Regions from separate parts of the Phreatobacter sp. GW821-FHT04C01 genome, predicted to be linked through region 2. Evidence: predicted binding sites of a transcription regulator. Region 2 holds the regulator's gene; the other holds the start of a gene.
What was found. The regulator LexA, encoded in region 2, represses DNA repair genes until DNA is damaged. The targets are predictions, from matches to a motif close to TGTTCNNNNTGTGTTCNG.
Positions count from the first base shown of each region.

Region 1: a site for LexA is predicted at 5,115-5,132, ahead of uvrA (excinuclease ABC subunit UvrA). Genes of this name have one in related genera too.

Region 1 is NZ_JBWKTP010000017.1:24,238-36,019, reverse strand. Features, by position in the region: gene AC07WJ_RS35600 (NAD(P)-binding domain-containing protein) at 1-865, opposite strand, end outside; gene AC07WJ_RS35595 (ArsR/SmtB family transcription factor) at 914-1,237, opposite strand; gene arsC (arsenate reductase (glutaredoxin)) at 1,316-1,717, opposite strand; gene arsB (ACR3 family arsenite efflux transporter) at 1,714-2,778, opposite strand; gene AC07WJ_RS35580 (arsenate reductase ArsC) at 2,782-3,309, opposite strand; gene AC07WJ_RS35575 (ArsR/SmtB family transcription factor) at 3,306-3,671, opposite strand; gene AC07WJ_RS35570 (GNAT family N-acetyltransferase) at 3,907-4,410, opposite strand; gene ssb (single-stranded DNA-binding protein) at 4,425-4,952, opposite strand; gene uvrA (excinuclease ABC subunit UvrA) at 5,374-8,295, shown strand; gene AC07WJ_RS35555 (MgtC/SapB family protein) at 8,681-9,955, shown strand; gene AC07WJ_RS35550 (DUF1127 domain-containing protein) at 10,086-10,250, shown strand; gene AC07WJ_RS35545 (phytoene/squalene synthase family protein) at 10,268-11,164, opposite strand; gene AC07WJ_RS35540 (Mth938-like domain-containing protein) at 11,297-11,695, opposite strand; gene secF (protein translocase subunit SecF) at 11,697-11,782, opposite strand, start outside.
Region 2 is NZ_JBWKTP010000004.1:292,369-304,150, forward strand. Features, by position in the region: gene AC07WJ_RS17340 (LpxI family protein) at 1-537, shown strand, start outside; gene lpxB (lipid-A-disaccharide synthase) at 546-1,736, shown strand; gene gltA (citrate synthase) at 2,172-3,470, opposite strand; gene gltX (glutamate--tRNA ligase) at 3,660-5,078, opposite strand; gene AC07WJ_RS17360 (ComEC/Rec2 family competence protein) at 5,232-7,499, shown strand; gene lexA (transcriptional repressor LexA) at 7,507-8,199, opposite strand; gene AC07WJ_RS17370 (beta strand repeat-containing protein) at 8,689-11,782, shown strand, end outside.

The DNA of each region.
Region 1 (11,782 bases), on a different contig from region 2:
CACCCACGCGCAAGCCGGCCTCGGTTGCCGTCACATGCGAGACACGGAATTCCGTCTCGATCTGGATCCGCCTGTCCGTGACCAGGCCGGAAAGCACCGACCCGAGGGCGCCGCGTACCGCCAGGGCATCGTTGACGCCCCCGCCGAAGGACTTCGCCGGGTCGTTGCCGCGCAAGAGCCACAGGACGCGCGTGCCGGCATCCGCGGCGGCGAGGCCGGCCAGGTCGATCAAGGTACCGACGGCCGAATGGCCGGCGCCCAGCACCGCGACGGTCCGGCCCGCATAGCGGTTCCGGTCGGCTCCGCCGACGTCGGGCAAGCCATAGGCGATGCGCGCCGCGGCCGCCGCCTCGCCGACCGCCGGCAAGCCATTGGCCCCGGCCGGGTTCGGCGACGACCAGGTGCCGGAGGCGTCGATAATGGCATCGGCCAGCACCGTCTGGTCGCCGTCGCCATTCCGATAGCGGATCTCGAAAGGCGCCTCCGCCCTGCCCTTGGTCTTCACCTTGTCGAACCCGGCCCGGCTGATGCCGGTGACGCGGCTCGACAGGCGGATGTGATCCTTCAATGCCGTGCGGGTCGCGAGCGGCCGCAGATAGCCCTCGATCAGCGCGCCGCCGGTCGGATAGAGCATCGGGTCGGGCGGGTTCCAGCCGGCCCCGGCCAGCAGCCGGGCCGCCGCCTTGTCGATGTTGAACTCCCAGGGCGAAAACAGCTGGACATGGCGCCATTGGCGGATGGCGGCGGCAATGTCAGGGCCGGCCTCCAGCACGATCGGCTCGAGCCCCCGCTCCAGCCCATGCGCGGCGGCCGCCAGGCCGACCGGCCCGGCTCCGATGACAGCAACGGTCTTGCGCTTCTCGATTCCCATTAAACGGTCCTTCCGGAAATATCGAATTACAAAGCGAAAAGGTCAGGGAGCCGGCGCGGCGGCGGGGGCCGCGCCACAGGCCTGGTCGGCGCAACATTCCTCGACGAGGAAATCAACCAGCCCGCGCATCACGTCGTAATTGGCCCGGCAGATCAGCGTGGTGGCCTGGCGCTCCTGGGCGATCAGGCCAACCACGACCAGGCTCTTCAGATGGTGCGACAGCGTCGAGGCAGCGATGTCCAGGCTCGCCTGCAGCTTACCGACGCTGGAGCCGGCATCGCCGGCACGCACCAGCATGCGGTAGATCCGAAGGCGTGTCGGGTTGCCGAGGGCTTCGAGGCGGGCGGCGGCATCGTCGATGTTCATGCGGCAAGCCTCGCCGAGGATCGGCGGCGAGTCAACCGTATTTCTAGAATTACAGAAATATGGAGTTCCCCCTGGCCGTCAGCTCCGGACGACCTCGCCGTCCTCCTTGACGAAGACGCCGATGTCGCGGTTCGGCAGAATATCGAGAACGGCTTCCGACGGCCGGCAGAGCCGTGTGCCCTTCGGGGTCTCGACGATCGGCCGGTTGATCAGGACCGGATGCGCCATCATGGCATCGATCAGGGCCTCGTCGCTCAAGCCGGGATCGTCGAGGCCGAGCGCGCCATAAGGCGTGTCCTTCCGGCGCAAGAGTGCGCGCGGCGTGATCCCCATGGCGAAGATCAACTGGACAAGCCGGACGCGGCTCGGCGGATCCTGGAGATAGTCGACGACCACCGGATCCTCGCCGCTCGCCCGGATCATCGCCAGGGTGTTGCGCGAGGTCCCGCAGGCGGGGTTGTGATAGATCGTGACGGTCATGATACGGCGTCTTCCGATGGTCCGAGCGGCCGGACGGCATCGCCGCGCTCGTACCAGCCCTTGCTGCGATTGACGATCCAGACCACCGACAGCATCACCGGCACCTCGATCAGAACACCGACGACGGTGGCGAGCGCCGCGCCGGAATTGAAGCCGAACAGGCTGATGGCCGCGGCCACCGCCAGCTCGAAGAAATTGCTGGCGCCGATCAGCGCCGAGGGACCGGCGACGCAATGCTGCTCGCCGGTCATCCGGTTCAGCAGATAGGCCAGGCCCGAATTGAAATAGACCTGGATCAGGATCGGCACGGCGAGCAGCGCGATGACCGCGGGCTGGGCGATGATCTGTCCACCCTGGAAGCCGAACAGCAGGACGAGCGTGACCAGCAGCGCCACCAGCGACAAGGGCTGCAGGGTTTTCAGGAGGCCGGCCAAGGCCGCCTCCCCGCCGCGCGCCGTCAGCCGGCCGCGCAGCGCCTGCGCCGCGATGACCGGGATGACGATGTAGAGCCCGACCGAGAGCACCAGGGTCGCCCAGGGCACCGATATCGCGGAGAGGCCGAGCAGCAGGCCGACGATGGGCGCGAAGGCGACGATCATGATGGCGTCGTTGAGCGCCACCTGGCTCAGCGTGAAATGCGGCTCGCCCCGGGTCAGGTTCGACCAGACGAAGACCATGGCGGTGCAGGGCGCCGCCGCCAGGATGATCAGGCCGGCGATATAGCTGTCGATCTGGCCGGCCGGCAGATAGGGGCGGAACAGAAAGCCGATGAACAGCCAGCCGAGCAGCGCCATGGAAAAGGGCTTCACCGCCCAGTTGATGAACAGAGTGACCCCGATGCCGCGCCAATAGGCGCCGACCTTGCCGAGCGCGGAAAAATCGATGCGGATCAGCATGGGGATGATCATCAGCCAGATCAGCACCGCCATGGGGATGTTGACCTTGGCGATCTCGGCGGCGCCGATGACCTGGAACAGGCCGGGCAAGGCATGGCCGAGCGCGATCCCGACGACGATGCAAAGTGCGACCCAGAGGGTCAGGTAGCGTTCGAACAGCGACATGGCTCAGCTGACTTTCGGATTGGCCGACGAGGCGCCGTCCATCGCGCCGATGGCGTGCAACGCCTGGGCGAGCGCCATGCGGTCGAGGGTGGCGAAGGGCAGCGCCGCGAAGACCGAAAGCCGGGCCTTCAGATAGCGGACGGCGGCGACGAAGGCCGCGGTCCTCTCCACCGCCGTGCCCTCGACGGCCGCCGGATCCGCGATGCCCCAGTGAGCGGTGGCCGGATGGCCGGGCCAGACCGGACAGATTTCGCCGGCCGCGCTGTCGCAGACGGTGAAGATGAAATCCATTTCGGCCGCGCCGGGCACGGCGAATTCGGTCCAGGCCTTGGAACGCAGGCCATCGGTCAGATAGCCGAAGGATCCGAGCACCTGCAGCGTCAGGGGGTTGACCTCTCCTTTCGGCTGGCTGCCGCCGGAGAAGGCCCTGAAGCGCCCCGCCCCGTCCTTGTTCAGAATGGCCTCGGCCAAAATCGAACGGGCGGTGTTGCCGGTGCACAGGAACAGGACATTGAAGACGCGTTCGGTCATGGCCGGGAACCTTGGGCGGCAATCGCGGGCGGGCAGCAGGGGGTGAGATCGGCAATCAGCGGCGCGCAGAGCTCCGGCCGGCCGCCACAGCAGTCCTTCAGCAGGAAAAGCGTGAGCGCGCGAAAGCCTTCGAGGTCGGCGCGATAGATGATCGACCGGCTGCGCCGCTCGCCGACGATCAGGCCGGCGCGCGACAGAACCGCCAGATGCGCCGACATGGTGTTCTGAGGGATCGCCATCAGGCGCGCGAGCTCACCCGCGGGCACACCGTCGGGCTCGCGACTGACGAGCAGGCGGAACGTTTCGAGACGGGTCGATTGAGCGAGGGCGGCGAGCGCCAGAATTGCGGATGTCGATTCCATATATCCAGATTACTGGATATATAAGACATTGCCAAGACGGTCTGTCGCGTGCGGCCCGGAGCGATGCGATCCCCTCGCGGCTTTCGACAATGCCGGCGTCCTGCGCGGTGCCGGTCGTCCCCGTCCCGGCGGGCATGCCGGCGGTAGGGGCACCTGCCCGCCCGGCGTGCTCATCCTGGCCGGACCGGCCAACCCGCAGCCCGAGGCATCGGGCAAGCCCGCCGGCGCGGCCGCGTCAGGACGTGCGCCATTCCCGGCGCAGCAGCGACATCAGCATCTGGTCGGACCGCGCGCCATCGGCGCGCTTCACCGCTTCACGCAACAGCCCCTCCTCGACGAAGCCGAGGGAGCGATAGACGTGCCGGGCGCGCGGATTGTCGGTGAAGACTTCGAGCAGGAAGCGGTGGCAGCGCGTTTGGGCAAAGACCCAGTCGATGACCGCGGTCAGGAACGGCCTGCCGAAGCCCTGCCCGGCCGCCGCCGACACGATGCGCTGCAGGCCGATATTGTCGGAGGGGTTGTTGAGATCGCGCAGGATGGCGAAGCCGGCGGGCTCGCCGCCTTGCCGCGCGCCGATCAGATAGGCGAAATCCGGCGAGGCCATGGCCGCCAGATGCCGCTCGGCCGGCCAGCGGCCGACCTGCCGCTCGAAGGCCGGCTGTCGCTCGGCCGCCATGATGAAGGCGAGATCGTCAGGCGTCGCCCGGCGCACCGAAACGTCGATCGCCGGGCCCGCCATGGTCGTTTATCCGCTCAGAACGGAATTTCGTCGTCATCCATGCGGCCGCCACCGCCGGCGGGCGCCGCCGGACGCCGCGGCGCCTCGGCGCGGCCCATGCCCGACCGGTTCTCGATGCCGCCGGACGAGCCGAAGCTGTCGTCGCCATAACCGCCGCCGCCGCCGGCATCCGCGCCGCCACCGCCGCCGCCGCGGCCGTCGAGCAGCACCATTTCGCCACGGAAGCGCTGCAGCACCACTTCGGTGGTGTATTTCTCCACCCCCGACTGGTCCTGCCATTTGCGCGTCTGCAACTGGCCCTCGATATAGACCTTGGCGCCCTTGCGCAGATATTGCTCGGCGACCTTCGTCAGGTTTTCATTGTAGATGACGACCGCGTGCCACTCGGTGCGCTCCTTGCGCTCGCCCGACCCCTTGTCGCGCCAGCTTTCGGTGGTCGCGATGCGCAGGCTGCAGACCTGCTCGCCATTGTTCATCCGCCTGACTTCCGGATCCTTGCCCAGATTGCCGATCAGAATGACCTTGTTGACGCTGCCTGCCATGACACGCTCCCTTTCCCCGCAGCCGCTGCCCGGGGCGCTTTCAGCCTGAACTGATCGGAGCCATCCCATGTTCGGCCGGCTCCGTCACCGCGAGATCGTCGGGAATTCCGATTATCCCCCAGTTTCTCGAACAGGGTGCGCGGGAATTCCGCCTCGCGATGATGTTCTTTATTTGTTCTTGTCGCGTCTGACAAGGCCCGATAAGGTCCGCCGGCGCGCAGGGTTCGAATCGGCGCGCCCATCCTGTGCAAATCAGCCATCCGGCGGCTCCGCGCCACTGGCGGGGAGCGGCTGTCGTTTCTACCTTGGGGGCTTGTTTCTCGACATGTCGACCTTTGCCGAGGTCCGGCGAGCCGCTTGCCCCCGTCTTGCGCGCGACATGCGCGTGCCTTCCTGTGATCGCGTTCAACGGACCCGATAGATGACCGATCTTTTCGACAAGTTCCGCGACGACGTGCGGCGCCCCGACCAGCGGGTGATCACCGTGCGCGGCGCGCGCGAGCACAATCTGAAGGGCGTCGACCTGACCATTCCGCGCGACGCGCTGGTGGTGTTCACCGGGCTGTCCGGCTCGGGCAAGTCGTCGCTCGCCTTCGACACGATCTATGCCGAGGGCCAGCGGCGTTATGTCGAGAGCCTGTCGGCCTATGCCCGCCAGTTCCTCGAAATGATGCAGAAGCCGGATGTCGACCAGATCGACGGGCTGTCGCCGGCGATCTCGATCGAGCAGAAGACCACCTCGAAGAACCCGCGCTCCACCGTCGGCACGGTCACCGAGATCTACGACTACATGCGCCTTCTATGGGCCCGTGTCGGGGTGCCCTATTCGCCGGCCACCGGCCTGCCGATCGAGAGCCAGACGGTCAGCCAGATGGTCGACAAGACGCTCGCCTTGCCCGAGGGCTCCAGGCTCTATCTGCTGGCGCCGGCGGTGCGCGGCCGCAAGGGCGAGTATCGCAAGGAGCTGGCCGAGTACCAGAAGAAGGGCTTCCAGCGGGTCAAGGTCGACGGCACCTTCTACGAGATCGCCGACGTGCCGCCGCTCGACAAGAAGCTGAAGCACGACATCGACGTGGTGGTCGACCGGGTGGTGGTGCGCGCCGACATGGCGGCGCGCCTCGCCGACAGTTTCGAAATGGCGCTGAAGCTCGCCGATGGCATCGCCATCGTCGAATTCGCCGAGGGCAAGGATTCAAAGGGCGAGCCGCTCAGGGTGATCTTCTCGGAGAAATTCGCGTGTCCCGTCTCCGGCTTCACCATTTCCGAGATCGAGCCGCGGCTGTTTTCGTTCAACAACCCGTTCGGCGCCTGCCCGGCCTGCGACGGCCTCGGCGTGGAGCAGACGATCGATGCCGACATGGTCATCCCGGACCGCGACCTGAGCCTGCGCAAGGGCGCCATCGCGCCCTGGGCCAAGTCGACCTCGCCGTTCTACACCCAGACGCTCGACGCCTTGTCGAAACATTACGGCTTCTCGCTGACCGCGCCCTGGCGCTCGCTGCCCGAGAAGGCGCAGAACGTCATCCTCTACGGCACCGGCGAGGAGACCGTCACCTTCAAATATGACGACGGCTTGCGCTCCTACGAGACCACCAAGACCTTCGAGGGCGTGGTGCGCAATCTCGAGCGGCGCCTGAAGGAGACCGAAAGCGAATGGGCGCGCGAGGAAATCTCGCGTTATGTCTCGGCCGTGCCCTGCAAGACCTGCAACGGCTTCCGCCTGAAGCCCGAGGCGCTGGCGGTCAAGGTCGGCATGACCCATATCGGCGAAATCTCGCAATTGTCGGTGCGCACGGCCAATGACTGGTTCGCCGAACTGCCGCCGAAACTGACCACCAAGCAGAACGAGATCGCCGTCCGCATCCTGAAGGAAATCCGCGACCGGCTGCGCTTCCTGGTCGATGTCGGCCTGGAATATCTGACCCTCGGGCGCAATTCCGGCACCCTGTCGGGCGGCGAGAGCCAGCGCATCCGGCTGGCCTCGCAGATCGGCTCCGGGCTGACCGGCGTGCTCTATGTGCTGGACGAGCCGTCCATCGGCCTGCACCAGCGCGACAATGAGCGGCTGCTCGGCACGCTGAAGCGGCTGCGCGACCTCGGCAATACCGTCATCGTCGTCGAACATGACGAGGACGCCATCCTGCAGGCCGACTATGTCGTCGATGTCGGCCCCGGCGCCGGCATCCATGGTGGCCGCATCGTCGCCCAGGGCACGCCGTCGGACGTGATGAACGACCCGAAATCGCTCACCGGCAAATATCTGACCGGCGAAATGTTCGTGCCGACGCCGAAGCGGCGCAAGCCGCAGAAGGGCCGCGCGCTGAAGATCGTCAATGCCCGCGGCAACAACCTGAAGAACGTCACCGTCGAGATCCCGCTCGGCACCTTCACCTGCATTTCCGGGGTCTCCGGCGGCGGCAAGTCGACGCTGCTGCTCGACACGCTCTACAAGGCGGTGGCACGCAAGCTGAACGGCGCCAACGAGGCCCCTGCCCCGCATGACCGCATCGAGGGCATCGAGCATCTCGACAAGGTCATCGACATCGACCAGTCGCCGATCGGGCGCACGCCGCGCTCCAACCCGGCGACCTATACCGGCGCCTTCACGCCGATCCGCGAATGGTTCGCGGGGCTGCCCGAGGCCAAGGCGCGCGGCTACGAGCCCGGCCGCTTCTCGTTCAACGTCAAGGGCGGCCGCTGCGAGGCCTGCCAGGGCGACGGCGTCATCAAGATCGAGATGCACTTCCTGCCCGACGTCTACGTCACCTGCGACGTCTGCAAGGGCAAGCGCTACAACCGCGAGACGCTGGAGGTGGTGTTCAAAGGCAAGTCCATCGCCGACGTGCTCGACATGACCGTCGACGAGGGCGTCGAGTTCTTCAAGGCGGTGCCCAGGGTGCGCGACATCCTGAAGACGCTGTCGGAGGTCGGCCTCGGCTATATCCATGTCGGCCAGCAGGCCACGACGCTCTCGGGCGGCGAGGCGCAGCGCGTCAAGCTGTCCAAGGAACTGTCGCGCAAGGCCACCGGGCGCACCCTCTACATCCTGGACGAGCCGACCACCGGCCTGCATTTCCACGATGTCGCCAAGCTCCTGGAAGTGCTGCACGAACTGGTTGCCCAGGGCAATTCGGTTGTCGTCATCGAGCACAATCTCGAGGTCATCAAGACCGCCGACTGGGTCATCGACATGGGCCCCGAGGGCGGCGACGGCGGCGGCGAAGTGGTCGCCATCGGCCCGCCCGAGGAGATCGCCAAGGAACTGCGCAGCCATACCGGGCGCTTCCTGCGCGAGGTGCTGCAGCGCCGTCCGATGAAGGCCAAGATCGAGGCCGCGGAATAGGCGAATGGCGAATGGCGATGAAGCCGAACGCCTGGCGCGCGCCAACCCTCGCCCACGCCTGCGTGGGAGAAGGTGCCGGCGGGTGAGGGTCGCTGCGCCGGCGCGTGACCTGCGTCCCGATGGCAAGCGACGGACTGAGCGCCAGGCGGGTTTCTGACCCCTGCCCTCATTCCAGGCGGAATGCACGGCGAGTGTCGACGCCGCCACCCTCACCCGGCCGCTCCGCGGCCACCCTTTCCCACGCAGACGTGGCCGAGGGCTGGCGCCGCCGGCGCCGCATCATCCCCATTCCCCACTCGCCATTCGCCACTCGCCCGACCCCGCCCCTTGGCACCCGCGCCGGTGCCGGGCATATCTGCTGGCTCGGGGACGGCGCGGGCATGTCATGAACGATATCGAACTGTTCCAGCGCTTCGGACTGGCCATCGCCATCGGCGCGCTGGTGGGGGTCGAGCGGCACTGGCGTGAACGCGACGAGCCGGAGGGCCGGCGCACCGCCGGGGTCCGCACCTTTTCACTGGTCGGCATGCTGGGCGGCGGCGCCGGCCTGCTGGAGCTGGCGCTGAAGCCGGCCAATGGGCCTTCCGGCATCGTGCTGGTCGGCCTGTTTCTCGGCTTCGCCGCGACCTTCACCCGCTTCAAGCTGCGCGAAGCCGCGGCCGAGCACGATTTCAGCGCGACCACCGCGATCGCCGCCCTGCTCACCTTCGTGCTTGGCGCCGTGGCCGTCGTCGGCGACATGCGGGTCGCCGCCGCCGGCGGCGTGGTGCTCGCCACCATTCTCGCCAGCCGCGAGGCGTTGCACGGCTTCATGCGGACCCTGACCTGGCCGGAACTGCGCTCGGCGATCGTCCTGCTCGCCATGACCCTAGTGGTCCTGCCGCTGATTCCCGCCGAGCCGCTCGGCCCGTTCGGCGGCATCTCGCCGGCCAAGATCTGGACGCTCGCGATCCTGCTGGCCGGCGTCTCCTTTGCCGGTTACGTCGCGGCGAAGGTGCTGGGCGGGCGTTCGGGCGAACTGGCCGCGGGCGCCGCCGGCGGCCTCCTGTCGTCGACCGCTGTCAGCCTGGCCAACGCCCGCCGCTCGACCGAACAGGACGCCCCTGGCCTGCTGGCCGCCGGCGCGCTGGTGGCCGGCGCGGTGTCCTACATCCGCACCGGCCTGCTGATCGCCGCGCTCGCCCCGGCCCTGACCCTGCGCGTCGCACCCGCGCTCGCCGCCGGCACGCTCGTCATGGTCGCGGCGGCGCTGCTGATGGCGCGCCGCGGCACCGAGCCCGACGGCCCGCAGGTGGTGCGCAATCCGTTCGAACTCTGGTCGGTGCTGCAGATGGCCCTGCTGCTCACCGTCATCGGTTTCGTTGCCCGCGCAGCGGCAGCCTGGTTCGGCAGCGGCGGCACCATTGTCGTCTCGGCACTGGCCGGTTTTGCCGATGTCGACGCCGCGACCCTGACCGTCGCCGGCATGGCCGGCACCGCGCTGTCGCTCGATGTCGCGACCGCGGCGATTCTCGTCGCGGTCGTCTCCAACACGGCCGCCAAGGCCGGTTATGGCCTGGGCCTGGGCACATGGGGCTTCGGCTGGCGTTTCGCTCTCGCATCGGCGGCGGCGCTTTTTGCAAGCGTTCTGGGCCTGTTTGCCGGCTCCATGCTCACCTGAGACCGACAGGCTGCGTTCGCGCATAGCTGCGGTGCAACATTTTCTCTTCGCAACTGCGAAATCGCAACTATCTCTCACCCAGCGAACGTCATGGGAGGGGCGTTCGAGTGTTCCGATTGGAGATATCCCGATGCTTTACCTGTTCAACGCCCTCGTGACCCGCTTCAACGCCTGGCTGACCTATCAGCGCACCAAGGCCGAGCTGACCCAGCTCGACGACCGTTCGCTGGCCGACATGGGTTTCCAGCGCGGTGAGATCGAGTTCCTCGCCCGCAAGGCCGCCCGGTCGATCTGACCTGGCTGTCGGGTCGCTCAGGCGACCTTGACTGAAAGATCGGCGAGCCTCGGACCAGACCGGGCTCGCCGGGCGCCCCGCCACATCAGCCACTGCCGGCGCCATTGCGGCGCCTCGACCTGGCTGGTGAACGGCGCCTCGATGAACCGATCCATCCGATCGAGGTAGAGGCGGCACAGCGCCGCCGGCAGGAATGCCGCCGCAACCTCGACCGCGACCTGGCCCCGAAGCGCCTCGCTGGCCTGCACATGGCCGCGCGCCAGGACGCGCAAGTCCTCGAGCGCCTCGCCGATCCCCGCCGACATCGTGCCGCTGACGATATCCTCGCGCCGCGCCCCGCGGCGCGCGAGGATGTCGGCCGGCACGAAGACCTGGCCGCGCGCCGCATGCAGCGGAAACGCCCTGATCAACCCGGTCAGCGCATAGGCGACGCCGGCATGGCCGGCGATATCGGCGGTTCCGGGATCCCGCCCGTCGGCGAGGACCAGCGCCGCCAGCTGCATCAGCGCCGACGAGGTCTCGCCGCAATAGCCTTCGAGATCGGTCACCGACGGCATGAGGTCGTCATAGAGATCGAACACCCGGGCATCGATGAGATCGATCAGCGGCTTCACCGGCAGGCGCCGGCGCGCGATCACCTGCGTCAGCGCGGCCGCCACCGGATGCCCCGAGACATCGCCCCGCGCCTCGCCGTTCAACAGGTCGCGCCACCATTGCAGCCGGACCTCGCCCGGCAAGGGCGCCGATATCCGCTCGCGCACCGCAGCGATCTCGATGTTGAAGGCGTAGAGCGCCATCAGGTCCGGCCGGAACGGCGCCGGCGCGAACAGGCTCGCCAGCCAGCGGTCCTTGTCCGCCGTCCGCACCAGATCCTCGCAAGCCTGAAAGGCGTTCGCCGCCGTGTCCGACGCCATGATGGCCTTCGCTAAAGGAGCAGGGTCGAGCGGCACGCACCGGCACCGCCGCGCGGAACATCCGCGACAACAACAGGATAGCGCATTTTCCCGAATCGAATTCGCAAGGGTCGGCGTCCCGGCTCGAAGGCCTCAGTCCACCGCGACCAGCGCGGCCGCGACGCGCCGGCCCTCGGCCAGCATGATGTTGTAGGTCCGCGCGGCGGCCCCCGTGGTCATCACGTCGAGCCCCATGCCGGCGTCGCGCAGGGTCCAGCGGACCTCTTCGGGCACCGGATAGGGCGCGTCTCCCGCCCCGATCAGCAAGACGTCGATGGCGGCCCGCTCCGCGATCACCTTGGCGAAAGCCTCCGGCGTGAAGTCCAGATGGCTCGCCGTCTCCCAGGCATGAATGCCCGACGGCAGCGCCAGGATCGAGCCGCGATGGCTCATCTCGGCGAAGCGGAAGCCGCCTCGCCCATAGGCGTCGATGATGAAACGGCCCGGTACGAAGCCGTCATGCAGCTGGCGGATCGGTTCGCCGCGCGGCACCTCAGGCTTTGACCTTTTCGGTGGAGACCGCCGCCGCCGACACCGGCGCGCTGAAGCCGCCGGTGCGCAGGCCGAAATAGATCAGGA
Region 2 (11,782 bases):
CATCTCCTGCGCGGCATTGCCGGCCTGTTCGAGCGGCAAGGCTTCCGGCTGCTGGCGGCCCAGGACGTCGCGCCCGAACTGCTCATGCCGTTGGGGTCGCTGTCGCGCTGCCAGCCGAACCATCAGGACCTCTTGGACATTACCCAGGCGCTGGCGGCGATCCATGCGCTCGGTCCCTACGATGTCGGTCAGGGCATGGTGATCGGCGCCAAGCGCGTGGTTGCGGTCGAAGGCGCGGAAGGCACCGACGGCATGCTCGAGCGCTGCGCCGCGATGCGCGTCTCGGGCCGGCTGAAATGGAGCGGTGCCAGCGGCATCCTGGTCAAGGCGCCGAAACCCGGCCAGGACCACCGCATCGACATGCCGGCGATCGGCCCCGCGACAGTGGAGAAGGCGGCCGCAGCGGGCTTGCGCGGCATCGCGGTGGTCGCGGGTTCGACGCTGATGGTCGAGCCCCAGGAGATCGTCCGCCTGGCCGACAAACATGATCTGTTCGTCGTCGGTGTCGATGCCGGGATCGAGCGTAGCGATGGCTGAATGTTTTCATGACTGAGACTGGCCGCCCGCTCGACGTTTTCATCATTGCCGGCGAGGAGTCGGGCGATCAGCTCGGCGCCCACCTGATGGACGCCTTGTCGGCGCTGGCGCCGGCGGGCGCCCGGTTTCGCGGCGTCGGCGGCCCGCGCATGGCCGAGCGCGGCCTGGCGTCACGCTTCCCGATGTCGGACATCGCCCTGTTCGGCATCACCTCGATCATCGCCCATATCCCGACCATCCTGCGCCGGGTGCGCGAGACGGTCGCGGCGCTGAAGGCCAGTCCGCCCGACGTGCTGGTGCTGATCGACTGTCCCGGCTTCAACCGGCGGGTCGGCCGTGCCATCCGCAAGATCAGGGCGGACATCCCCACCGTCTTCTATGTGTCGCCGACGGTCTGGGCCTGGCGGCCGCGGCGGGCGGCCGAGATGCGGCCCTATGTCGACCACCTCCTGGCGTTGCTGCCGTTCGAGCCGGCAATCCACGCCCGGCTCGGCGGCCCGCCGACGACCTATGTCGGTCACCCGATTTCCGAGCGGATCGCCGATATCAGGCCGGATGCCGTCGAACAGGAGCGCCGCGACGGCGCGCCGCCGCGCGTCCTGGTGCTGCCTGGCAGCCGCCGGCTCGAAATCGCACGGCTGGCGCCGCTGTTCGGCGCGACGCTCGCCAAGGTGCGGGACATGGTCGGCCCGATGGACCTGGTGCTGCCGGCGGTGCCGCACCTGCGTGGCCAGATCGAGCAGGCCATCGCCGGCTGGCCGCTGAAGCCGCGGGTGATCGATACGGAGACCGAGAAATTCGAGGCGTTCCGCACGGCGCGCGCGGCGCTCGCCTGTTCGGGCACGGTCACCCTGGAGCTGGCGGTCGCCGGCATCCCGCAGGTGGTGGCCTATCGCACGGGCTGGCTGGAGGCGCAGATCGCGCGCCGGCTGATCACCGCGGAAACGGCGGTGCTCGCCAACCTGGTGCTCCGAGACACCGTCGTTCCCGAGTTCCTGCAGGAATATGGATCGGTCGAGACCATTGCGCCGGCACTGGCCGCCGTGATCACCGATACGGCGCAGCGCCGGGCCCAGCTCGAAGCCTTCGCGAAGCTCGACACCATCATGGCCTTCGACGGCGAAGATCCGAGCCTCAGGGCCGCCAAGGTCGTGCTCGAGACGATCGAGGCGAGGCGGGCAGGGCGCGTGGCGGCCTGAAGGGGCTGCGGTCCTCAGCGCGGATCTGCACTGCTCGCGCTTCAGACCATGGGACAAGCGGAGCGGCGGCTTTATCCGGTAGTCTTCCCTCTGCGGCATTTCTCGTCTTGGCCGGGCTTGTCCCGACCATCCACGAATTCAGCCCTGTTGGTCCCAAGGCAGACCTCATCGGACTTGCGCCCCCGGCCGTGGCAAGGCGCTCGCGACGAGATTGGGCGAAACCATCGCACACAGCAGAAGTCGTGGATGCCCGGGACAAGCCCGGGCAAGACGATGCGTTGAGCGCACGCTTTGCCTGGCCACGGCACGCATCCCGCGCCTGGCGGTGCCAGCCCGCGTTCGCGCTTTACCAGCCCAATCCAAGACGCCTGTTCCCCAAACAAAAAACGGGGCGCTCGAGGCGCCCCGTTTCATTCAAGTCCTGATCGGTCGGGCTTACTTGCGCCGGGAGATCGGCACGAAGTCGCGGCGCGGGGCGCCGGTATAGAGCTGGCGCGGACGGCCGATCTTCTGCTCGGGATCCTCGATCATTTCCTTCCACTGGGCGATCCAGCCGGCGGTGCGCGCCAGCGCGAACAGCACGGTGAACATGGTGGTCGGGAAGCCCATCGCCTTCAGCGTGATGCCCGAATAGAAGTCGATGTTCGGATAGAGCTTCTTCTCGATGAAATAGTCGTCGTGCAGCGCGATGCGCTCGAGCTCGATGGCGACGTCCAAGAGCGGGTCGTCCTTGATGCCAAGCTCGCCGAGCACTTCGTGGCAGGTCTTCTGCATGATCTTGGCGCGCGGGTCGTAGTTCTTGTAGACCCGGTGACCGAAGCCCATCAGGCGGAACGGATCGTTCTTGTCCTTGGCCTTGGCGATGAATTTCGGAATGTTGTCGACATGGCCGATCTCGCCGAGCATTTTCAGCGCGGCTTCGTTGGCGCCGCCATGCGCCGGGCCCCAGAGGCAGGCAATGCCGGCGGCGATGCAGGCAAAGGGATTGGCGCCCGACGAACCGGCGAGACGCACGGTCGAGGTCGAGGCGTTCTGCTCGTGATCGGCGTGCAGGATGAAGATCCGGTCCATGGCGCGGGCCAGCACCGGGTTCGGCTTATATTCCTCCGCCGGCACGGCGAAGCACATGTTCAGGAAGTTCGAGGAGTAGTCGAGATTGTTCTGCGGATACACGAAGGGCTGGCCGATCGTGTATTTATAGGCCATGGCCGAGAGCGTCGGCAGCTTGGCGATCAGGCGGATCGACGACACCATGCGCTGGTGCGGATCGGCGATGTCGAGGGAGTCGTGATAGAAGGCAGACAGCGCGCCGACGGCGGCGACCATGACGGCCATCGGATGGGCGTCGCGCCGGAAGCCCTGGAAGAAGCGCGACATCTGGTCGTGCACCATGGTGTGGCGCGTGACGCGATAATCGAAATCGGCCTTCTGGGCAGCCGTCGGCAGCTCCCCGTACAGCAAGAGGTAGCAGGATTCCAGGAAGTCGCCGTGCTCGGCCAGCTGTTCGATCGGGTAGCCGCGATAGAGCAGGACGCCCTCGTCGCCGTCGATATAGGTGATCTGGCTCTCGCAGCTCGCGGTCGAGGTGAAGCCCGGATCATAGGTGAACATGCCGGTCTGGGCGTAAAGCTTGGCGATATCGACCGTCGAAGGGCCGATCGTCCCGTCCGAAACCGGGAACTGCACCGTCTTGTCGCCGTAGGTCAAAGTGGCCGACTTAGAGTTGGCGGACATTGGCAACCTCTTGAATTTCCACAATGAATATCGTGTGCACGTGCGAAATGACCAAGTCCGGCCAGCCGACGGGCCATGACCGTTCGGATAGCCCGTTTTTGGGGGCCGGGCAAGCGCCGGGCCCGCGCGTGGCAACTACCTACGACACAGGTATGAGATCAACACTTGGAGAGCCCGGCGCGGCGCCGATCAGCCGGTTGCCTGATCGGCGATGCGGGCCAGGCTTTCGTCGCGGCCGAGCACGGCGAGCACGTCGAAAATGCCCGGTGACGTGGTGCGTCCGGTCAGCGCCACCCGCAGGGGCTGGGCCAATGCACCGAGCTTGATGCCCTTGGCTTCGACCTCGGCGCGCACCGCCGCATCGGCGGCCTCGGCCGACCATTCCGGCAGGGCCGAAAGCCGCTGGTGGATGGCGGCCAGATGGGCGCGCGCCTCGCCGGTCAGCAGGGTTGCGGCCTTGGCTTCGATCGGCAGCGGTCGCTTGACGGTGATGAAGGCGGCGCCGTCGATCAGTTCGAGCACGGTCTTGGCGCGCTCCTTCAGGCCGGGCATGGCCTTCAGCAACTGGGCGCGCACGGCCGGCGTCAGGCTCGCGGCGATCGCGGCCCCTTGCGGAATGTGCGGCAGGATGTCGTCGATCGCCTGGATCAGCCTGCTGTCGTCGGCATTGCGGATATAGTGGCCGTTGGTCGCCTCGAGCTTGGCAAAATCGAAGCGCGCCGCCGAGCGGCCGACCGAGCCGAGGTCGAAAGCCTCGATCATCTCTTCGGTCGAAAAGATCTCCTGGTCGCCATGGCTCCAGCCGAGCCGCACCAGGTAGTTGCGCAGGGCTTCGGGCAGATAGCCGAGGGCGCGATAGGCGTCGACGCCGAGCGCGCCGTGGCGCTTCGACAGCTTGGCGCCGTCCGGCCCGTGGATCAGCGGGATATGGGCCATGGCCGGCACGGTCCAGCCGAGCGCCTCGTAGATCTGGGTCTGGCGGGCCGCATTGGTCAGGTGGTCGACGCCACGGATGATATGGGTGATGTCCATGTCATGGTCGTCGACGACCACCGCATGCATATAGGTCGGCGTGCCGTCGGAGCGCAGCAGCACGAGATCGTCGAGATCCTTGTTGGGGATCACCACGCGGCCCTGGACCAGGTCATTGACGACGGTCTCGCCGTCCTGGCGGGCCCGGAGCCGGATCACCGGCTTGACGCCGGCCGGGGCCTCGGCGGGATCGCGATCGCGCCAGCGGCCGTCATAACGCGGCGGCCGGCCCTCCTTCATGGCGAGCTCGCGCATGGCGTCGAGCTCTTCCGGCGTCGCGTAGCAATAATAGGCCTTGCCGGCGGCCAGCAGTTCACGCGCGACCGCGGCGTGGCGATCGGCGCGGGCGAACTGATAGATCGTCTGGCCGTCCCCTTCCAGGCCGAGCCAGGCGAGGCCGTCCAGGATCGCGCCGATGGCCTCCTGGGTCGACCGCTGGCGGTCGGTATCCTCGATGCGCAGCAGCATCTTGCCGCCGGTCTTCTTGGCATAAAGCCAATTGAACAGCGCGGTGCGGGCGCCGCCAATGTGCAGGAAGCCGGTCGGGGAGGGAGCGAAGCGGGTGACGACCGTCATGATTCATCCGAAGACGACAGAGTGCGCGGGAGCGCGATAGTCTTACTATCGCGAGGGGCGTGCCTGTAGCACGCCCGGCACGGTTTGGGGAACCGCGATTGCCTGCCCTTTGTGGCGGAGCGAAGGCGGCGAAGGACCTGTTGGGGGGCGAACGTGAGGGCGCGCGCGCAAGCCATTGCCGCAGCCATCGGGCAGGGGGCCCGGCCGGCCATGTCGGGCGGCCTGCGCGGCCTGTTCGACGACTGCCTGGAACGGGCGGCCGAGTGGTTCGCGCTCGAGCAGGAACGCGGCCGCGCCTTCCTGTTCCTGCCGGTCGCCTATGGCGCCGGGATCCTGCTCTATTTCTCCACCGCCGACGAGCCGAGCCTGTGGGCGCCCTTTGTCGTGGCCGGGCTTCTGGGCGTTCTGGCCTACCGGATCCGGGACCGCCGGCTCGCCTTTCTCGCGGCCGTCGCGCTGGCGGCGGTCGCCGCGGGTTTTGCCGCCGCGACCTTGCGCACCGCCATCGCCGGTCATCCCGTGCTCGCCGCCGAGACCGGCGCGGTGACCATTACGGGCTGGGTCGAAGTTTTCGAGCGGCGCGAGAATGGCGACCGGCTGACCCTGCGTGTCGTCAAGGCCGAGCCGGCGCTGGCCCAGCCGCCGGAGCGGGTACGCGTCACCAGCCGGCGCGCCACGGGCGCGCAGACGGGGGCCGCCCTGAGCCTCATGGTCCGGCTTCGGCCGCCGGCCGATCCGCCCGGGCCCGGTCTCTACGATTTCGGCCGCGACGCCTTCTTCAACGGCATCGGCGCCAGCGGTTTCGTCATCGGGCAGGTCCGGCGGGTCGAGCTCGGCGAAGCGCCGCTCGGCGTCCGGCTCCGAACCCAGCTCGACCGGGTCCGCACGACCATCAGCGAGCGCATCCGCGCCGCCATTCCCGGCCATGCCGGCGCGGTCGCCGACGCCCTGGTCACCGGCAAGCGCGACGGCATTCCCGAGGGGCTGAACGATGCCATGCGAGCGGCCGGCACCTATCACATCCTGTCGATCTCGGGCTTCCACATGGCGCTGGTCGCGGCGCTGGTCTTCGTCGCGGTGCGCGGCTCCCTGGCCCTGGTCCCGTCGCTCGCCCTGAACCGCCCGGTGAAGGCCTGGGCGGCCTTCATCGCACTTGTCGTTTCGACCGCCTATCTGGTCATCTCCGGCGGCGAGGTCGCCACCCAGCGCTCCTGGATCATGATCGCGGTGGTGCTGATCGGCGTCATGCTCGGGCGCGGCGCGCTGACGCTGCGAACCCTGGCGCTGGCCGCGCTGCTGGTGCTGACGCTCGCGCCGGAAAGCCTGCTCGGCCCGAGTTTCCAGATGTCGTTCGCGGCGACCCTCGCGCTGGTCTCCGGTTATGCCATGCTCCGGCCCTGGGCCGAACACCATGCCGGCGACCGGCGCGGCCTCGGCCGAGGCCTGCTGGCGCTCAGCAACGGCGTCGCCGGCCTCGCCATGAGCTCCTTCGTCGCCTCGCTCGCCACCACGCCCTACGCGGCCTACCACTTCAACCAGATCCAGCTCTACGGCGTGCCCGGCAATCTGCTGGGCGCGCCGATCGTCGAATTCGTCACCATGCCGCTGGAGATCCTGGCCCTGCTGCTCTGGCCGCTCGGCCTCGACCGGCCGGTCTGGGTGCTGGTCGGCTGGAGCGTCGACCTGTTCGTCAGGGTGGCCGAATGGGTCGCATCCTGGCCGGGCGGCAAGCTCGAAGTGCCGACCTTCGGCCCGCTGCCGCTCGGGCTCCTGTCGATGGGGCTGATCTGTCTCGCCATGCTGTCGACGCCGCTGAGGCTGATCGGCATTCCCCTCGCGGCCCTCGGGCTTGCCATCGCGCCGCTCAGGGAGCGGCCGCTGATCGCCGTGGATGCCGAAGGTCTGACGGTTGCCGTGCGCGCCGGCGACGGGCGCTATCGCGCGCTGTCGCCGCGTGCCAACCGTTTCACCCTGCAGCGCTGGCTGGCGGCCGATGCCGACCCGCGGCTGGCCTCCGACCAGACGCTCATCGCCGGCGTGCTCTGCGACGCGGTGGGATGCGCCATGGCGCTGCCGCAGGGCGGGCGGATCGCCTATGCGCGCGACCCGGAGGCGCTCGCCGATGATTGCCGCGAAGCGCGCATCGTGGTGACCCGTTTCAGCGTGCCGGCGGATTGCCGGGCAACGGTCCTCGACCTGCGCGGCCTGCCATGGACCGGCGCCGTCGCCTTGTTTGTAGCCGGCGAAGGTTATCGGGTCGAGACCGGCCGCGATCCGGCGAGCCGGAGGCCATGGTTTCGTCCGCGCCCAGCCGGGCAGGCGATTGCCCTGATCAGGCCGGCCGGGGCTGCCGCCGTGGCCAGGCCGGTTCAGCCGGCGTCCGAGACCGAGGCTCCGGACGAGCCGGATCCGGACCGGTGACATCGGCTCAGTAGCGTCGGATCAGGCCGACGAGCTTGCCTTGGATCCGCACCCGGTCAGGGCCGAGAACGCGGGTTTCATAGGCTGGATTGGCGGCCTCCAGCGCGATCGACGTGCCGCGCTTGCGCAGGCGCTTCAAGGTCGCCTCCTCGTCGTCGATCAGGGCAACGACGATATCGCCGGTCTCGGCGGAATCGGTCTTGCGGACCAGCGCCAGGTCGCCTTCGAGGATGCCGGCCTCGATCATCGAATCGCCGCGCACCTCGAGTGCGTAATGTTCGCCGCGCGTGAGCATTTCCGGCGGCACCGAAATGGTGTTGATGCGGTTCTCGATCGCTTCGCGCGGCACGCCCGCGGCGATCCGGCCCATGACCGGCACCGAGACCGGCATGACCGCGTCGTCTTCGGTGGCGGGGGGCCGTGCGCGGCCGAGCGAACCTTCGATGACGCTGGGGGCGAAGCGCTGCCGGGCCGGGCCGGCCGATTGCTCGGGCTGCTTGATGACCTCGAGCGCGCGGGCGCGGTTCGGCAGGCGGCGGATGAAGCCGCGTTCTTCCAGCGCCGTGATCAGCCGGTGAATGCCGGATTTGGACTTCAGGTCCAGCGCTTCCTTCATCTCGTCGAACGAGGGCGGCACGCCACTTTCCTTCAGCCGTTCCTGGATGAAGCGGAGAAGTTCGTGTTGCTTGCGTGTCAGCATCGGGTGCTCGTCCCCTGGATGTGATCGGCCCGACTCGCTCGAACAGATCATGAACAGTCCCTATCTGTTCTTTATGTGTTCCGCAAGCGTTGATATTTCGTGAAGTATTCGGGATCGGCGCGCGACGGCTGGCGATGCCCGGCCGGTCGCGTCCGGTTGCATGGGCGGCAATGTGCGCCGGGCAGGCCGCTTCCAGATGAACGATTCAGAGCGTTTCGCGCAACCCGATGAAGTCGCGAGCGATTTTCCCGAAGCTCTGCGCTGGATGAGAAGACAGTGTCCCGCCAACCATGTCATGTCTCGGCTCAATCGGGGTGCAAAACCCGCAAGGACGAGGTGGGGCAGTCGGGAATGAATGCGCGGCGGAATGGGACCGGGCTCGATGCCGCGTTTCCGGCGGGGATCTCTGCGTCCAGGATGGTGCGGCCGGCTTCGGGCGGTCGTGCGTGGCTGCGCCATTCGGTCTCCGTCGCGGCGCTCTGTGCCGCCATGGTGCCGCTTGCGGGCGGCGCGGGACGCGGCCAGACCTTGCCGACCGGTGGCAGCGTCGCCACCGGTTCGGCCACGATAGCGCCGGCCGGCAGCGGCACCCTGACCATCAACCAGACCTCGCAGCGCGCCGTCATCAACTGGAATTCGTTCTCGGTCGGCCAGGGTGGAACGGTGTCGTTCCAGCAGCCGAACAGCACATCGGCGACATTGAACCGGGTCACCGGCGCGACCTCCTCGACGATCGCCGGCCAGGTGCAGGCGAACGGACAGGTCTACCTGGTCAATCCGAACGGCATCCTGATCACGCCGAGCGGCTCGGTCGACACGGCCGGCTTCACCGCCTCGTCGCTCGATACGGGCAATGACGACTTCATGGCCGGCCGCGGTCGCTATGTCGGCAATGGCCGCTCCGCCGATGTCACCAACCAGGGCCGGATTCGTGTCCGGGGCGGCGGCGACGCGGTGCTGATCGGCGGGCGCGTCACCAATGAGGGCACGATCAGTGCCAATGGCGGCCGGGTTGGCCTCGGCTCGGGCGAACGGATCTCGGTCGATGTCGAGGGCGACGGCTTCCTGACGGTCGCGGTGCCGACAGCCGATACCGACCGGACGCGCGCGCTGATCCGCCAGACCGGCCGGATCAATGCGGCCGGCGGCCGGGTCGAAGCGCGTGCGGCGACCAGTGCGGACGTTGCCCGCGCGGCGATCCAGCTCGGCGGCACGATCGAGGCCGGCGGCGTGGCGCAGACCAGTTCGGGGGTCCGGTTCGGCGATCAGGCCGCCGCGCCGGCGCCGGGCAGGACCGGCCACGCGGCATCGCATGGCGCGGTCGGCGGTTCCGGGCGACCGGCGCGGGCGTCCAACGGCATGGACAGGCGCTCCGGTCAAAGGCCCGCGGTGACGCGGCCGGCGGGCACGGTGGTGGTCGATGGCGGCGCCGGCGGCCGGGTGTCGGTCACGGGCAAGGTCAATGTCTCCAGCCCGACGCAGGTGGGCGGGGCGATCACCATCACCGGCCGGGCGATCGATCTTTCCGGGGCGCGGCTCGATGCCTCCGGCGCGACCGGCGGCGGCCAGGTCCGCATTGGCGGCGACTATCAGGGCAGCGGGCCGCTGCAGCGCGCCGAGACCGTCTCGGTGGATGCGGCGACGGTGATCCGCGCCGACGCCACCACGCGCGGCGACGGCGGCCGGGTGATCATCTGGTCGGACCAGCAGACGCGTTTTGCCGGCACGATTTCCGCACAGGGCGGCGGGCAGGGCGGTGATGGCGGTTTCGCCGAGGTGTCCGGCAAGGCGACCTTGTCCTTCACGGGGCTCGCCGATCTGCGCGCCGCGCATGGCCGTTTCGGCACGCTGCTGCTCGATCCCTATAACGTCACCATCTCGAACGATCCGGATGCCAACCAGTCCGGCTTCACCGCCACCGGCGACAACAGCGTCATCAATGCCGGGACGCTGCAGAACCAGTTGGCCCTTTCCAATGTCACGATATCCACGGGATCGGGGGGCTCGCAGGCCGGCGACATCACCATCGCCGCCCCGCTGGTCTGGTCGTCGGGATCGATCCTGACGCTGAGCGCCTATCATTCGATCGCGGTCAACGCGAACCTCTTCATCACCGGCGCAGGCGGCCTGGCCTTCAACACCAACCAGGGTGGGTCCGGCGGCACGCTGTCCTTCGCCTTCGGCGCCGGCACGAACTATATCGGCACGCCGCATACCGGCCAGTCGCTGTCGATCAACGGGCAGAGCTACACGCTCATCTATGACGTCAACGAGTTGCAGGCGATCAATTCCAACCTGAACGGCCGCTACGCGCTGGCGCGCCCGATCGACGGCGGACCGACGGCGAGCTGGAACGGCGGCCTCGGCCTGGTCGCGCTCGGCATGGACAGCAATTCGAACATCCAGAACGGCGGCAACGGCTTCAACGGCACGTTCGAGGGGCTCGGCAACGTCATCTACAATCTGAACGTCCGGCAGATCCCGACCAATTATGTCGGCCTGTTCGGCTTTATCGGGACGTCGGGCGTCGTCAGCAATGTCGGCCTGCGCAATGTCACCATCAGCGGGCAGGACAACACTGGCGCCATCGCCGGCGTCAACCGCGGCACCATCACGCGGGCCTGGGCCGACGGCAAGGTCGACGGAACGTTCAACACCGGCGGCCTCGTCGGCTACAATCTGGGCACGATCAGCCAGTCGTTCTCCAATGCGGGCGTCACCGCGCGGGATCGCAACAATATCGGCGGCCTCGTGGGCCGGAACGACGGCACGCTCAGCCAGGTCTATGCGACGGGCGGGGTGATCGGCGGCGACGTCATCGGCGCCCTCGTCGGGTTGAACGGCGCCACCGGCACGATCAACATGGCCTTTGCCACGGGCGCCGTCGGCTCCACACCCGGCGCAGCCTCGCTCGGCGGCCTGATCGGCTCCAATGCCAGCGCGACCGTCACCAACGCCTTCTTCGTCACCGAGACCACCGGCCGCGGCGCGGCGGTCGGGGCAGGGACCGCCATTGTCGAGATCAGGCTTTCGCTCTCGGACTTCCTGAACGGCGGGCCGCGAACCGGCTTTGGCGGCGGCACCGGCGGGCTGATGCCCTATCTGACGAATTTCTACCCCAACGGCGCCGAGATGATCTCCGGCATCGCCTACAAGGATCTCGGCGTCACCCCGCTGGTTTCGGGCATCCCGCAACCCAATTATGCGAACAACCACGGCTATGTCGCAACGGTCATCGAGGGCATCGAATATGGCCGCGTGACGACGGGCGCCAACGGCTATTATGCGACGCTGCTGCCGGTCGGGACGCTGGCATCGGGCGCACGTGTCCTCACCTTCACCAATCTCGACCTCAGCGCCAACACATCGGGCGCCAAAAACGCGGCGACACTCACCGTCGCGACCGGGGCCGGCCTGATGACCGGTCTCAACATCTATGGCTCGATCCTGACCGCGCAGACCTCGGCGACGCTGTTCTCGCAGGTCGGCGCGATCGATGCCAGCGGCGCCGCCGGGTCCAGCCCGACGGCGCTTGCCGCGCTCGCCGGCACCACCGGGCGCGGTTATCTCGCCACCGGGGCCA